One region of the Streptomyces sp. NPDC001828 genome, then DNA from elsewhere that is predicted to be linked to it. Evidence: predicted binding sites of a transcription regulator. Region 1 holds the regulator's gene; each other region holds the start of a gene.
What was found. Region 1 encodes HrcA, which represses chaperone genes, less so after heat shock. Its sites were predicted from a motif close to TTNGCACTCNGNNNNNCNGAGTGCNAA; they were not measured.
Positions count from the first base shown of each region.

Region 2: a site for HrcA is predicted at 2,410-2,436, ahead of groES (co-chaperone GroES). Genes of this name have one in related genera too.
Region 3: a site for HrcA is predicted at 2,576-2,602, ahead of groL (chaperonin GroEL). Genes of this name have one in related genera too.

Region 1 is NZ_JBIATV010000002.1:407,767-413,209, forward strand. It holds gene hemW (radical SAM family heme chaperone HemW) at 1-911, shown strand, start outside; gene ACFYZA_RS08685 (DUF3097 domain-containing protein) at 930-1,748, opposite strand; gene ACFYZA_RS08690 (MBL fold metallo-hydrolase) at 1,811-2,533, opposite strand; gene hrcA (heat-inducible transcriptional repressor HrcA) at 2,689-3,708, shown strand; gene dnaJ (molecular chaperone DnaJ) at 3,709-4,845, shown strand; gene ACFYZA_RS08705 (nitronate monooxygenase) at 5,014-5,443, shown strand, end outside.
Region 2 is NZ_JBIATV010000003.1:333,713-339,155, forward strand. It holds gene ACFYZA_RS12780 (ester cyclase) at 1-94, shown strand, start outside; gene groL (chaperonin GroEL) at 191-1,819, opposite strand; gene groES (co-chaperone GroES) at 1,956-2,264, opposite strand; gene ACFYZA_RS12795 (response regulator transcription factor) at 2,497-3,186, shown strand; gene ACFYZA_RS12800 (sensor histidine kinase) at 3,176-4,552, shown strand; gene ACFYZA_RS12805 (LCP family protein) at 4,610-5,443, shown strand, end outside.
Region 3 is NZ_JBIATV010000016.1:144,107-149,549, reverse strand. It holds SAM riboswitch class I at 1-140, shown strand, start outside; gene thrC (threonine synthase) at 158-1,444, shown strand; gene ACFYZA_RS34780 (MoaD/ThiS family protein) at 1,476-1,751, shown strand; gene ACFYZA_RS34775 (cold-shock protein) at 2,185-2,388, shown strand; gene groL (chaperonin GroEL) at 2,732-4,354, shown strand; gene ACFYZA_RS34765 (DUF4097 family beta strand repeat-containing protein) at 4,613-5,359, shown strand.

The sequences.
Region 1 (5,443 bases):
ACCTGGTCCGGATGCTGGCGGCGGTACGGGAGGAGTTCGGCCTGGCCGAGGACGCGGAGGTCACCACCGAGGCGAACCCGGAGTCGGTCGACCCCGCGTACCTCGCGGAGCTGCGGGCCGGCGGATTCAACCGGGTCTCCTTCGGCATGCAGAGCGCCCGGCAGCACGTCCTGAAGGTCCTCGACCGTACGCACACCCCGGGCCGCCCCGAGGCGTGCGTCGCCGAGGCCCGCGCGGCGGGCTTCGACCACGTCAACCTGGACCTGATCTACGGCACGCCGGGCGAGAGCGACGAGGACTGGCGTGCCTCGCTCACCGCGGCCGTCGGCGCGGGCCCCGACCACATCAGCGCGTACGCCCTGATCGTCGAGGAGGGCACCCAGCTGGCCCGCCGGATCCGGCGCGGCGAGGTGCCGATGACGGACGACGACGAGCACGCGGACCGGTACCTGATCGCGGACGAGGTCCTCGGCGCGGCCGGGTACTCCTGGTACGAGGTCTCGAACTGGGCCACCACCGAGGCGGGCCGCTGCCTGCACAACGAGCTGTACTGGCGCGGCGCGGACTGGTGGGGGGCCGGCCCGGGCGCCCACAGCCACGTGGGCGGGGTGCGCTGGTGGAACGTCAAGCACCCCGGTGCGTACGCGGCGGCCCTGGCGTCCGGCCGCTCTCCCGGCGCGGGCCGGGAACTCCTGTCCCCGGAGGACCGCCGGGTCGAACGCATCCTCCTCGAACTCCGCCTCCGCGAGGGCTGCCCCCTGACCCTCCTGAACCCGGCGGGCCTCGCGGCGGCGCGGGACGCGGTGGAGGGGGGCCTGCTGGAACCCTCCGCCTTCGCGGCGGGGCGGGCGGTGCTGACCCTGCGGGGTCGGCTGCTGGCCGATGCGGTGGTCCGGGACCTGGTGGACTGAGGGGGCCGGGCTGAGGACCTACGGGGCCGTGACGAAGTCGATCAGGTGCTCCACCGAGCCGAGCAGGGACGGATCCAGGTCCCGGTACGACCGCACCCCCGAAAGGATCCGCTGCCACGCGGCCCCCGTGTTCTCGGGCCACCCCAGGGCCCGGCACACCCCCGTCTTCCAGTCCTGCCCCCGCGGCACCACCGGCCACCCCGCGATCCCCACGGACGCCGGCTTCACCGCCTCCCACACGTCGATGTAGGGGTGCCCGACGACCAGCACGTCCGGATGCGTCACGGACGACGCGATACGGGACTCCTTCGAGCCCGGGACCAGGTGGTCCACCAGGACCCCGAGACGCGCGTCGGGCCCCGGGGCGAACTCCGCCACGATCGCGGGAAGGTCGTCGATGCCCTCCAGGTACTCGACGACCACGCCCTCGATGCGCAGGTCGTCACCCCACACCCGCTCCACGAGCTCCGCGTCGTGCCGCCCCTCGACGTAGATCCGCCCGGCCCGCGCCACCCGGGCCCGCGCCCCCGGCACGGCCACCGAGCCGGAGGCGGTACGCGCGGGACGCGGCGGGGCGGCCGCGGAGGGGCGTACGAGGGTGACGACCTTGCCCTCCAGGAGGAAGCCGCGCGGCGCGAGCGGGAAGACGCGGTGCTTGCCGAAGCGGTCCTCAAGGGTGACCGTCGGCCCCTCGGCCGTCTTCTCGCAGCGGATCACCGCCCCGCAGAATCCCGTGGAGACCTCCTCCACGACGAGGTCGGTCTCGGCAGGCACCTCGGGAGCAGGAGCCTGCTTCTTCTTCCAAGGGGGCGTGAGATCAGGGCTGTAGCTGCGCATGGCCCCATTATTCGCGGCGGCCGCGACGAACGGGCGCCCCGGGGCAGATCGGCATGGCGCCGCTACGACACCCCGAAGCGCGCCGCGAGTCGCTCCCGCTGGGCGCGGACGAACGCCGCGTCCACCACCGCCCCGTGCCCCGGCACGTACACCGCGCCCTCGCCGCCGAGCGAGAGCAGCCGGTCAAGGGCGGCCGGCCAGCGGGAGGTCACCGCGTCGGGGCCCGCCTGGGGCTCGCCCGACTCCTCGATGAGGTCGCCGCAGAAGACGATCTCCGGAAAGCCGCCGGTCGCGGGAACCAGGACCGCGAGGTCGTGTCCGCTGTGCCCGGGGCCCACGTTGGCGAGCAGCACCTGACGGCCGCCCAGGTCGAGCGTCCACTCCCCGCTCACCGCGTGGCGCGGCAGCACCAGCAGATCGGCCGCCTCGGCCGCCTCCTCGGCGGACACTCCGTGACGCACCGCGTCCGAGCGCAGCTCGTCGCCGGCCAGGGCCCGCTCGATGCCGACCGCCGCGTACACCTCGGCCCCGGCGAAGGCCGCGGTGCCCAGGACGTGGTCGAAGTGCGGATGGCTGAGCGCGATGTGGGTCACACGGCGGCCGAAGAGGGCCTCCGCCTGGGCCCGGAGTCCGGCGCCCTCGCGCAGCGTCGCGCCGGTGTCGCACAGCAGGAGCGCGCTCTCGCCGGCGACCAGCGCGGCCGTGGCGTCCCAGCCGGGCAGGCGTCTGCGCCCGACCCCGTCACCCAGCCGCTCCCAGCCGAACTCTTCCCAACTGACGTCCATGCCGCGACGCTATCCGCATTCGACGGGGGACGTCGCACGGTAGCGTGGTCGGCCGCCCTTGCTAGGGGCGTACCGGTCGGCCGTACACTGGCCGGGGGATTGCTGGCACTCGAACACAGTGAGTGCCAAACGGACGGCAACTGGAGGTGTGCGCGATGCTCAGTGAACGCAGGCTCGAGGTGCTGCGCGCCATCGTCCAGGACTACGTCGGCACCGAGGAACCGGTGGGCTCCAAGGCCCTCACCGAGCGCCACGCGCTCGGCGTCTCCCCGGCGACCGTGCGCAATGACATGGCCGTCCTGGAGGAGGAGGGCTTCATCGCCCAGCCCCACACCAGCGCCGGCCGGATCCCGACGGACAAGGGCTACCGCCTCTTCGTCGACCGGCTCGCGGGCGTCAAGCCCCTGTCCTCGCCGGAGCGCCGCGCGATCCAGAACTTCCTGGACAGCGCGGTCGACCTGGACGACGTCGTGGCCCGTACGGTGCGGCTGCTCGCGCAGCTGACCCGGCAGGTGGCGGTCGTCCAGTACCCGTCGCTGACGCGGTCCACGGTGCGGCATGTGGAGCTTCTCTCACTCGCGGCGGCCCGGCTGATGCTGGTGCTGATCACGGACACCGGGCGGGTCGAGCAGCGCATGGTCGACTGCCCGGCGCCGTTCGGCGAGGCCGCGCTGGCGGACCTGAGGGCCCGGCTCAACGCGAGGGTCGTGGGGCGCCGCTTCGCGGACGTGCCGCAGCTCGTGCAGGACCTGCCGGAGTCCTTCGAACCGGAGGACCGAGGAACCGTTTCGACGGTCCTCGCCACCCTCCTCGAAACCCTGGTCGAAGAGACCGAGGAGCGGTTGATGATCGGCGGCACCGCCAATCTCACCCGCTTCGGACACGACTTCCCGCTGACCATCCGGCCGGTGCTGGAAGCACTCGAGGAGCAGGTTGTGCTCCTCAAGCTGCTCGGCGAGGCCAAGGAATCGGGCATGACCGTACGCATCGGGCACGAGAACAACGCCCACGAGGGACTGAACTCCACGTCCGTCGTCTCGGTCGGCTACGGTTCCGGCGGCGAGGCGGTCGCCAAACTCGGCGTGGTCGGACCGACCCGCATGGATTACCCCGGAACGATGGGAGCGGTACGCGCAGTGGCACGTTACGTCGGACAGATCCTGGCGGAGTCGTAAGTGGCCACGGACTACTACGCCGTACTCGGCGTGCGCCGCGACGCATCACAGGACGAGATCAAGAAGGCGTTCCGGCGCCTCGCACGCGAACTCCACCCGGATGTGAATCCGGACCCGAAGACGCAGGAGCGCTTCAAGGAGATCAACGCCGCGTACGAGGTCCTGTCGGACCCGCAGAAGAAGCAGGTCTACGACCTCGGCGGGGACCCGCTGTCGTCGTCGGGCGGCGGCGGAGCCGGCGGCTTCGGCGCGGGCGGATTCGGCAACTTCTCGGACATCATGGACGCCTTCTTCGGCACGGCATCGCAGCGCGGCCCGCGCTCGCGCACCCGCCGTGGCCAGGACGCCATGATCCGCCTGGAGATCGACCTCAACGAGGCGGCCTTCGGCACCACCAAGGAGATCCAGGTCGACACCGCCGTGGTGTGCACGACCTGTTCGGGCGAGGGCGCGGCCCCCGGCACCTCCGCGCAGACCTGTGACATGTGTCGCGGTCGCGGCGAGGTGTCCCAGGTCACCCGGTCCTTCCTGGGCCAGGTCATGACCTCCCGGCCCTGTCCCCAGTGCCAGGGCTTCGGCACCGTCGTCCCCACCCCGTGCCCGGAGTGCGCGGGCGACGGCCGCATCCGCTCGCGGCGCACCCTCACCGTGAAGATCCCGGCCGGTGTCGACAACGGCACCCGGATCCAGCTCGCGGGCGAGGGCGAGGTCGGCCCCGGCGGCGGCCCCGCCGGCGACCTGTACGTGGAGATCCACGAGCTGCCGCACGACGTGTTCCAGCGCCGTGGCGACGACCTGCACTGCACGGTCACCATCCCGATGACGGCCGCCTCGCTCGGCACCAAGGTGCCGCTCCAGACGCTGGACGGCATGGAGGAGGTGGACATCCGCCCGGGCACCCAGTCCGGCCAGTCCATCCCGCTGCACACCCGCGGCATCACGCATCTGCGCGGCGGCGGCCGGGGCGACCTCATCGTGCACGTCGAGGTCCTGACCCCGAGCAAGCTGGACCCCCAGCAGGAGGACCTGCTGCGCCAGCTGGCCAAGCTCCGTGGCGAGGAGCGGCCCACGGGCCAGTTCCAGCCCGGCCAGCAGGGCCTGTTCTCCCGCCTGAAGGACGCTTTCAACGGCCGCTAGGCCGAGCCGTGAACGGCCTCCGGGCCGTGCGGAAGGGGCCACGGGATTCTCCCCGTGGCCCCTTCCGCGTTCTCCGCGGTGTCCGTGTACCGGACACGTGACGGGCCTCACCACCCCGGACGGAAGAGGCGATTCGGTACGGGAGCTACGCCGTGGCACGATGCGGGCATGGCTTTGACCGATCTCTGCCGGTATCCGATCGTGCAGGCGCCGATGGCGGGCGGCGCCTCCGGTCCGGCGCTGGCCGCGGCCGTCTCCGAGGCCGGGGGGCTCGGCTTCCTGGCCGCCGGATACAAGACCGCCGACGGCATGTACCAGGAGATCAAGCAGGTGCGCGGGCTGACCGGCCAGCCCTTCGGCGTCAACCTGTTCATGCCGCAGGAGCCGCACACCGACCCCGCCGCCATCGAGGTCTACCGCCACCAGCTGGCGGGCGAGGCCTCCTGGTACGAGACCCCGCTGGGCGACGCGGACTCCGGCGGCGACGACAACTACGAGGCCAAGCTGGCCATCCTGCGCGAAGACCCGGTCCCGGTCGTCTCGTTCACCTTCGGCTGCCCCCAGCGGGCCACCCTCGACGCCTTCGCGAAGGCCGGCA
Region 2 (5,443 bases), on a different contig from region 1:
CACGATCTTCCGGTTCAAGAACGACAGGATCCAGGAAGGCTGGTGGCACTACGACGCCCTGGGGCTGATGAAGCGGCTGGGCATCGCGGGCTGAGCGGCCGGGACCTGCCGCGACGGGAAAGGCCCCCGCCCCGCCTGGTCGGCGGGAGCGGGGGCCTTCACACGTGCTGCGGGCCCGACGTCTGCGACGTCAGTGGGAGTGGCCGTGACCGTGGCCGTGACCGGCCTCGGCCTCTTCCTCGGCCGGCTTCTCGACGACCAGGGTCTCGGTCGTGAGCAGCAGGGACGCGATGGAGGCGGCGTTCTCCAGGGCGGAGCGGGTGACCTTGACCGGGTCGATGACGCCGGCCTTGACCAGGTCGCCGTACTCGCCGGTGGCGGCGTTGAAGCCGAAGCCCTTGTCGAGCTCGCTCACCTTGGAGGTGATGACGTAGCCCTCGAGTCCGGCGTTCTCGGCGATCCAGCGCAGCGGCTCGACGACGGCGCGGCGGACGACCGAGACACCGGTGGCCTCGTCGCCGGTCTTGTCGAGGTTGCCCTCGAGGACCTTGGCGGCGTGCACCAGGGCGGAGCCACCACCGGAGACGATGCCCTCCTCGACCGCGGCGCGGGTCGCGGAGATGGCGTCCTCCAGACGGTGCTTGCGCTCCTTGAGCTCGACCTCGGTGGCGGCACCGACCTTGATCACGCACACGCCGCCGGCCAGCTTCGCGAGGCGCTCCTGGAGCTTCTCGCGGTCCCAGTCGGAGTCCGTGGCCTCGATCTCGGCCTTGATCTGGTTGACACGGCCCTCGACGTCACCGCTGTTGCCGCCACCGTCGACGATCGTGGTGTCGTCCTTGGTGATGGTGACGCGGCGCGCGGTGCCGAGCACCTCAAGGCCGGCCTGGTCGAGCTTGAGGCCGACCTCTTCGGCGATGACGGTCGCACCGGTGAGGGTGGCGATGTCCTGCAGCATGGCCTTGCGGCGGTCGCCGAAGCCCGGGGCCTTGACGGCCACGGCGTTGAACGTGCCGCGGATCTTGTTGACGACCAGGGTGGAGAGCGCCTCGCCCTCGACGTCCTCGGCGATGATCAGGAGCGGCTTGGAGGCGCCGGCCTGGATGACCTTCTCCAGGAGCGGCAGCAGGTCCTGGATCGAGGAGATCTTGCCCTGGTTGATCAGGATGTACGGGTCGTCGAGGACGGCCTCCATACGCTCCTGGTCGGTGACCATGTAGTGCGAGAGGTAGCCCTTGTCGAAGGCCATGCCCTCGGTGAACTCGAGCTCCACACCGAAGGTGTTGGACTCCTCGACGGTGATGACACCGTCCTTGCCGACCTTGTCCATGGCCTCGGCGATGAGCTCGCCGATCTGCTTGTCCTGGGCGGACAGCGCGGCGACGGCGGCGATGTCGGTCTTGTCCTCGATCGGACGGGCGGTCGCGAGGAGCTCCTCGGAGACGGCCTTGACCGCGGCGTCGATGCCCTTCTTCAGGGCGGCCGGGGAGGCGCCGGCGGCGACGTTGCGCAGACCCTCGCGGACCAGCGCCTGCGCCAGGACGGTCGCGGTGGTGGTGCCGTCACCCGCGATGTCGTTGGTCTTGGTCGCCACCTCCTTGACGAGCTGGGCGCCCAGGTTCTCGTACGGGTCGTCGAGCTCGACCTCGCGCGCGATGGTGACACCGTCGTTGGTGATGGTGGGGGCGCCGAACTTCTTGTCGATGACGACGTTGCGGCCCTTGGGACCGATCGTCACCTTGACGGTGTCGGCAAGCTTGTTGACGCCGCGCTCAAGGGCGCGACGGGCGTCCTCGTCGAACTTCAGGATCTTCGCCATGGGAGCGGTTCAGCCCTCTCGAAAACTCGGGTTAATGACACTGCGCCCCTCGCCGCCCGGCAATCAGCGGGGTGACCAGGGGCGCAGCTCTCAAAGCATTCGCTTCGAACTCGAAGTACTCGCGTACTTCAGTGAATTACTTCTCGATGATCGCGAGCACGTCGCGGGCCGAGAGGACGAGGTACTCCTCGCCGTTGTACTTCACCTCGGTGCCGCCGTACTTGCTGTACAGCACGATGTCGCCGGTGCTGACGTCGAGCGGCAGGCGCTCGCCGTTCTCGAAGCGGCCCGGACCCACGGCCAGGACGACGCCCTCCTGGGGCTTCTCCTTGGCGGTGTCCGGAATGACCAGGCCGGAGGCCGTGGTCTGCTCGGCGTCGAGCGGCTGGACCACAATGCGGTCCTCGAGCGGCTTGATGGCAACCTTGGAGCTGGCGGTCGTCACGATCCGGTCTCCCCCTTCGGAGATCTCACGGGGTTAACTGTCTGGGGTGGCGACCAGGTGGATCCGTCGTCGCGGGTGCCGGACCTGCCCGTCGCTACTTGGCACTCTCCGGTGGGGAGTGCCAGAAGCGAGACTAGGACGGCGATTAGCACTCGGTCAAGCGGAGTGCCAATCTGCCACCGCCGCGGCGGAACCCTCGGGCTCCCCCGGGACCTGTGTGACCCTGGACGGCATGCGCATTCTGGTCGTCGAGGACGAAACCGGGCTCGCCGACTCGCTGCGTCGGGGCATCTCCGCCGAGGGGCACTGGGTCGACCTCGCGCACGACGGCCACCGGGGACTCGACCTCGCGCTCACCGGCGGATACGACGTCGTCGTGCTCGATCTGATGCTGCCGGGACTCAGCGGCTACGAGATCTGCCGCCGGATGCGCGGGCTGGGCGACCTCACCCCGGTCCTGATGCTGACCGCCAAGGACGGCGAGTACGACGAGGCCGACGGGCTCGACTCGGGGGCCGACGACTATCTGACCAAGCCCTTCTCGTTCGTGGTGCTGCTCGCCCGGCTGCGGGCGCTCGGCCGGCGGGCCGGAGCCGAGCGCCCGGGGCCGCTCCAGGCCGGCGACCTCACCCTCGACCCCGGCGCCCGGCGCTGCCGGCGCGGCGATCGGGAGATCGAGCTGACCGCCCGCGAACTGGCCGTCCTCGCCTGCCTGATGGCCGAGCCGGGCCGGGCCGTCTCCAAGCAGCACGTCCTGGACGAGGTCTGGGACAGCGGCGCGGGCGCGGACGGCGGGATCGATCCGAACATCGTCGAGGTCTATGTCTCCTCGCTCCGAAAGAAGATCGATTCTCCGTTCGGCCGTCGATCGATCCTGACCGTGCACGGCGTCGGCTACCGGATGTCCCCCGATGGCGGCTGAGCCGCCGCGCCACCGGCTGAGGCGGCTGCTGCCGAGGACGGTCCGCGGGAAGGTCGCAGCGGCCGCCGCCCTCGCGATGGCGCTGCTGCTCGCCGCGGGCGGGATCTGGCTCTACATCGTGCTGCGCTCCAACCTGCTCGACAACACCACGGGCCGCACCGAGCTGGCCGCCCGCAAGGTCGCGGCCCAGGTCGACACCGGAACCGTACGGCCGCTGCTGCCCCCGCCCGACGGCGGCGTCGACCTGGTCATGGTCCTGGACGAGCACGGCCGGGTGACCGCGGCGAGCCAGGAGTCCGGCGCCGCACCGGAGTTGGCCGGATTCCGCCCGCCCGAGGGCGAGGACTCGGCGTCGCGGACGCTGAACGAGGGCGGGCGCCACGAGGTCGCCGTCGTCGTCCGCGCCCAGCTGCCCGGCGGCCCCGCGAGCTATGTGTACGGAACGACCGTGCTCAGCGACGTCGACGACGCGACCGGCGCCATCGGCTGGGCCCTGCTCGCCAGCGCCCCGCCGCTGATCGCGCTCGCCGCCGCCATCGCCTGGGCCGGCACCGGGCTCGCGCTGCGCCCGGTGACCTCGATCCGTACCGAGCTCGCCGAGGTCCGCTCGAGCGAACTGGACCGGCGGGTCCCGGACCCCGGCGGCGGCGACGAGATCGCGCTGCTCGCGCGGACCGTGAACGCCACCCTCGACCGCCTCGAACAGGCCCACGTCCGCCAGCGCGAGTTCGTCGCCGACGCCTCCCACGAGCTGCGCAACCCGATCGCCGCGGTCCGCTCGCGGCTCGAAGTCGCCCTCGCCGCACCGGACTTGGCGTCGGTGCGGGCCGCGCTCGACGACACCGAGCGGCTCCAGCGGATCGCCGCCGACCTCCTGCTCCTGGCCCGCCTCGACGCCCATCCGCAGCCGTTGGCCGAGCCCGTCGACCTCGCGCTGCTCGCCGCCGAGGACACCGCCCGCCGCCGCGCGGCCCGGGTCCCGGTCGAGCCGGCCGCCGACGCGCCCGTGCCGGTGCGCGGCGACCCCGCCCAGCTGGAGCGGATGCTGGCCAACCTCGTCGACAACGCGGTGCGGCACGCCCGTACCGGGGTACGGGTGCGGGCCTGGCGGGACGGGGACGAGGCGGTCCTGGAAGTCACCGACGACGGGCCCGGCGTCCCGGCCGCCGACCGGTCCCGGATCTTCGAGCGGTTCGTACGGCTGGACGCGGCCCGGGCCCGGGAGAGCGGCGGCACCGGGCTGGGGCTCGCGATCGCCCGCGAGATCGCCCGGGCCCACGGCGGCGAGCTGACGGCCGGGGCGGGCCCGGGTGCCACGTTCACCGTGCGGCTGCCGGGCCGGCCCGAGCCGCACCCGCGTTCCTGAAGGGGTCTTCAGGACCCTCAGGTTTCCTTCAGCGCCCGGGGCCGAGGATCGGTCGGCGTGAGCCACCGTCGAAGGACCCGCCGACCGAGCCGCAGCCGCACCGACCGCCGCAGGAAGCGCTCCGGCCCGATGCGCCTGGTGCGGACGCTCGCCGCCTGCGCCGTCGTGCTCGTGCTGTGCGCGCTGGCCGGCGGCTGGTACCTGTACCGCGACCTGTCCGGGAGCATCGGCACCTCGCGGGCGCTCGGCGACGACGCGCCCAAGTCGGTGGGCGGGGACACCAACATCCTGCTGATGGGCCTGGACAGCCGTAAGGACCAGAACGGCGACGACCTGCCGCCCGAGGTGCTCGACAAGCTGCACGCGGGCAGTTCCGACATCGGCGGCTACAACACCAACACCCTGATCCTGCTGCACGTGCCGGGCGACGGCAGCAGGGCGAAGGCGTTCTCGGTGCCCCGGGACGATCTGGTCGACATCGCGGGGCACGGCCAGGACAAGATCAAGAAGGCGTACGGCCTGGAGAAGGCCCGCACCGAGGAGAAGCTGGCGGCCCAAGGCGTCCACGACAAGCGGGAGTTGGAGACGGCGGGCCGCGAGGCGGGCCGGCGGGCCGAGATCGAGACCGTGCGCGACTTCCTCGGCGTGCCCGTCGACCACTTCGCCGAGGTCAACCTCGCCGGGTTCTACCACCTGGCCGACGCCCTGGACGGGGTGACGGTCTGCCTCAAGCACCCGGTGAAGGACAAGTACTCGGGCGCCGACTTCCCGGCCGGGAAGCAGACCCTGAACGGCCAGCAGTCGCTGGCGTTCGTGCGCCAGCGGCACGGGCTCGACGGCGGCGACCTGGACCGCACGCGCCGGCAGCAGGCCTTCCTCGCGTCGGCGACG
Region 3 (5,443 bases), on a different contig from region 1:
GCAGAGGGATACGGCCCGTTGAAGCCCCGGCAACCCTCCAGTCGGTTCTCGTCGATCGTTTCGGTCAAGACACGGGGCCACCGGCTAGGGAAGGTGCCAAATCCGTCTCATGGCGAGGTTCGTCATGAGGAAGATGAGGAGAAAGGGCCTCCCCTCCATGTCTGCTCAGACTGTTGAATCCCGCACCGCCGTCGACCTCGGTCCGGCATCCGGACTTTCCTGCCGCGAGTGCGGCCAGCGTTTCGAACTTGGCCCGATCTTCGCCTGTGAACTGTGTTTCGGACCGCTCGAAGTGGCTTATGACCTGCCCCTCGGCGACCCCGAGGCGCTGCGCAAGCAGATCGAGTCCGGCCCCGAGAACATCTGGCGTTACGCCCCGCTGCTGCCCGTCCCCGCGGACGTCGCCGACAAGCCGAACCTGAACCCGGGCTTCACCAAGCTCGTCAAGGCCGAGAACCTGGCCCGCGAGCTGGGCGTCGAGCCCGGCAAGCTGTTCGTCAAGGACGACTCCGGCAACCCGACGCACTCCTTCAAGGACCGCGTCGTCGCGCAGGCCCTGGAGGCCGCCCGCGCCTTCGGCTTCACCACGCTCTCCTGCTCCTCCACCGGAAACCTCGCCGGCGCGGTCGGCGCCGCCGCGGCCCGGGCCGGCTTCCGCTCCTGCGTGTTCATCCCGCACGACCTGGAGCAGGGCAAGGTCGTCATGGCCGCGGTGTACGGCGGCGAGCTCGTCGGCATCGAGGGCAACTACGACGACGTGAACCGCTTCTGCTCCGAGCTCATCGGCGACCCGCTGGGCGAGGGCTGGGGCTTCGTCAACGTCAACCTGCGCCCCTACTACGGCGAGGGTTCCAAGACGCTGGCGTACGAGATCTGCGAGCAGCTCGGCTGGCGGCTGCCGGACCAGCTGGTCATCCCGATCGCCTCCGGCTCCCAGCTCACCAAGATCGACAAGGGGCTCCAGGAGCTGATCAAGCTCGGCCTCGTCGAGGACAAGCCGTACAAGATCTTCGGCGCCCAGGCCGAGGGCTGCTCCCCGGTGTCCACCGCCTTCAAGGCCGGGCACGACGTCGTGCGCCCGCAGAAGCCGGACACCATCGCCAAGTCGCTCGCCATCGGCAACCCGGCGGACGGCCCGTACGTCCTGGACATCGCGCGCCGTACCGGCGGCGCGGTGGAGGACGTCGACGACGAGCAGATCGTCGACGCCATCAAGCTGCTCGCCCGCACCGAGGGCATCTTCGCGGAGACCGCGGGCGGTGTGACGGTCGGCGTCACCAAGAAGCTCATCGAGGCCGGTCTGCTCGACCCGTCCCTCACCACCGTCGTCCTCAACACCGGTGACGGGCTCAAGACGCTGGACGCCGTGGCCGCCACGTCCCAGGCGACCGCGACCATCCGCCCGAGCCTGGACGCCTTCCGCGACGCGGGCCTCGCCCACTGAGCCACTGCCGATCGACTAGGAGCACCGAACCATGAGCGTGAACGTCCGCATCCCCACGATCCTGCGCACCTACACGGGCGGCAAGTCCGAGGTCGCCGCCGAGGGCGCCACCCTCGCCGAGGTCATCGCCGACCTGGAGAAGAACCACGCGGGCATCGCCGCGCGCGTCCTGGACGACCAGGGAAAGCTGCGCCGCTTCGTCAACGTCTACGTCAACGACGACGACGTGCGCTTCGAGCAGGGCCTGGAGACCGCCACGCCCGAGGGCGCCGGCGTCTCGATCATCCCGGCGGTCGCGGGCGGCTGACCCGCTCCGCGTTTAACCCGGGCCGTACTCGGAGTTGACCGCGAGTTGCGCCTGAGTTGCCCCCTCCGCACGAGAAGCGGAGGGGGCAATTCAACATGGTTGAGCGGGGTACAGTTGGGGAAGCCCCTTCGCTTCGAGTGCCAAGTGCATATGAGAACGCGACAACATGGGGTCAAAGTGTGAGAGCCCTTTGCGCCTTAAGTGCGCTTTGCCCGGCCCGACTTGCCCCGGAACGCAGAATAAATGGCATTCCGCTCCCCGTGCGTGCCCGGAATTCTCGTCCGATTGACCTGTTGCAGAGGGCAGTTGGGCAGATACATTCAGCCGCGGTCGACGCGTTCCGGCGCACACCCTCTCCTGTCGGAGGGTGCAGGTCTGACCCGGGTCCGCGAAGTGTGGTCCCGTGCAAGGGCCAGTAATAGGGGAGTTAGGCATGGCTCAGGGCACCGTCAAGTGGTTCAACGCGGAGAAGGGGTACGGCTTCATCGCGGTCGACGGTGGTGCGGATGTTTTCGTCCACTACAGCGCGATCCAGATGGACGGTTACCGCACCCTTGAAGAAGGTCAGCGAGTCGAGTTCGAGATCTCGCAGGGCCAGAAGGGTCCGCAGGCGGACATGGTCAAGCTCGCCGTCTGATCTCGGCGCGATCGACCACCGACGCAAGCAGACTTGAAGGGGGCCACCCGTGAGGGTGGCCCCCTTCAAGCGTCCCGGGGCGCCGACCGCCGACAGGCCGCCGGGGACCGCCCGGCACCCCTACGCGCAGGGGTCCGTTTCAAGAGACTCGCTTGCACTCGCAGGGGCCGAGTGCTAATCATTGGGCTTAGCACTCTCCCAGTGAGAGTGACAGAACTTGGATCGGGTCAGTGAGGTCCGCAGGCCGGGTGGGGCAAGGAACCACAAGGGCTGCAGGCCGTCCGTCGCGGGCACCGGCGCGATCCACGAAGAACGCCACCCCTGTCCGGGAGGACCACTTCACATGGCCAAGATCATCGCGTTCGACGAGGAGGCACGGCGCGGTCTCGAGCGCGGGATGAACCAGCTCGCCGACGCCGTCAAGGTCACCCTCGGCCCCAAGGGCCGCAACGTCGTCCTCGAGAAGAAGTGGGGCGCCCCCACGATCACCAACGATGGTGTTTCCATCGCCAAGGAGATCGAGCTCGAGGACCCGTACGAGAAGATCGGCGCCGAGCTGGTCAAGGAAGTCGCCAAGAAGACGGACGACGTCGCCGGTGACGGAACGACCACCGCGACCGTCCTCGCCCAGGCCCTGGTGCGCGAGGGTCTGCGCAACGTCGCCGCCGGCGCCAACCCCATGGCCCTGAAGCGCGGCATCGAGAAGGCCGTCGAGGCCGTCTCCGCCGCCCTCCTGGAGCAGGCCAAGGATGTCGAGACCAAGGAGCAGATCGCTTCTACGGCCTCCATCTCCGCCGCCGACACCCAGATCGGCGAGCTCATCGCCGAGGCGATGGACAAGGTCGGCAAGGAAGGCGTCATCACGGTCGAGGAGTCGCAGACCTTCGGTCTCGAGCTCGAGCTCACCGAGGGCATGCGCTTCGACAAGGGCTACATCTCGGCGTACTTCGCCACCGACATGGAGCGTATGGAGGCGTCGCTCGACGACCCGTACATCCTGATCGTCAACTCGAAGATCAGCTCGGTCAAGGACCTGCTGCCGCTCCTCGAGAAGGTCATGCAGTCCGGCAAGCCGCTGCTGATCATCGCCGAGGACGTCGAGGGCGAGGCCCTGTCGACCCTGGTCGTCAACAAGATCCGTGGCACCTTCAAGTCCGTCGCCGTCAAGGCCCCGGGCTTCGGCGACCGCCGCAAGGCCATGCTCGGTGACATCGCCATCCTCACGGGCGGCACCGTCATCTCCGAGGAGGTCGGCCTCAAGCTGGAGAACGCCGGTCTCGACCTGCTCGGCCGCGCCCGCAAGGTCGTCATCACCAAGGACGAGACGACGATCGTCGACGGCTCCGGCGACAGCGACCAGGTCCAGGGTCGCGTCAACCAGATCCGCGCCGAGATCGAGAACTCGGACAGCGACTACGACCGCGAGAAGCTGCAGGAGCGCCTGGCGAAGCTCGCCGGCGGTGTTGCGGTCATCAAGGCCGGTGCCGCGACCGAGGTCGAGCTCAAGGAGCGCAAGCACCGCATCGAGGACGCCGTCCGCAACGCGAAGGCGGCCGTCGAAGAGGGCATCGTCGCCGGTGGTGGCGTGGCCCTGCTCCAGGCCTCCGCGGTGTTCGAGAAGCTCGAGCTCGAGGGTGACGAGGCGACCGGCGCCAAGGCCGTGAAGCTGGCCCTGGAGGCCCCGCTCAAGCAGATCGCCGTCAACGGTGGTCTCGAGGGTGGCGTCATCGTCGAGAAGGTGCGCAACCTGCCCGTCGGCCACGGCCTCAACGCCGCGACCGGTGAGTACGTCGACATGATCGCCGAGGGCATCATCGACCCGGCGAAGGTCACGCGCTCCGCGCTGCAGAACGCCGCCTCCATCGCGGCGCTCTTCCTCACCACCGAGGCCGTCATCGCCGACAAGCCGGAGAAGGCCGCCGCGGCCGCTCCGGGCGGCATGCCGGGCGGTGACATGGACTTCTGATCCGTCCAGGATCGGTAGCTCCATGTAGGTAGCTGTACGCCGAGGGCGGCATCCCCATCACAGGGGTGCCGCCCTCGGGCGTTTCCGGGCCTCGGCACCTGCCTCGGGACCTCGGGGGGCATTTCCGAACCCGGGAGGCTGGGAAATTCCGAACTCCGAAGGTGGTGCTGGCTCCATGGTGCGGGTACGCGAGCGGGGCTAGCTTGGTGATCAGAGGGGCCCTGACCGCCCCAACTCGCATCAACCCGGGGGACTTTCATGACCAGCACACGACTGCGGATCCGCTCCGTCGCAGCCGTGACCCTGACCGTCCTCGCGGCCGGCGCGCTCGGCGCGTGCGGCCCGCTGGACGACCAGACGTTCAAGGACGACAGCAGCGTCAAGGACAAGATCACCGCGGTACGCATCGACGGGAAGTCGGACGGCTTCCGGGTGCGCGGCAAGCAGGGCCTCACCAAGGTGTCCGTGCACCGCGAGGTCACCTACCGGGGCAAGACGAAGCCGACGGGATCGACGTACCGCGTGGAGGACGGCGTGCTGGTCCTCGGCGGCTGCGAGGGCCGCTGCTCGGTCGACTACACGGTGGACGTCCCGGCCGGAATCCCGGTCACCGGCTCCACCAAGGCGGGCGGGCTGAGCCTGTCCTCGGTCGGCCAGGTGCGGGTGTCCACGAGCGACGGCGCGGTGAAGGTACGGGGCGCGACGGGACCGGTCGACATCCGCACGAGCAACGGCTCGATCGACGCGAACGGCCTGAAGGGCACGGGCACGACGGCCATGGCGTCCAACGGCTCGATCTCCCTCACCCCCGACACCGCCCAGGACGTCACGGCCCAGACCTCCAACGGCAGCATCACGGTGACGGCCCCGCCCGCCCCCTACCGCGTCACCGCCCAGACCGGCCACGGCCACAAAACGCTGGGCATACCCGACGACCCCTCCGCCCCTCACCACCTGAGCCTGACCAGTGGCAACGGGGGGATCACGCTGAGGTCGACGAAGTAGGGCACAGGGCAGGGGACTTGACCCCTTGGGCGCGGCCCCTTGGTGGTGCTGGGGGTCATGGCTTCGCGCCTCTTCCCCCTATAT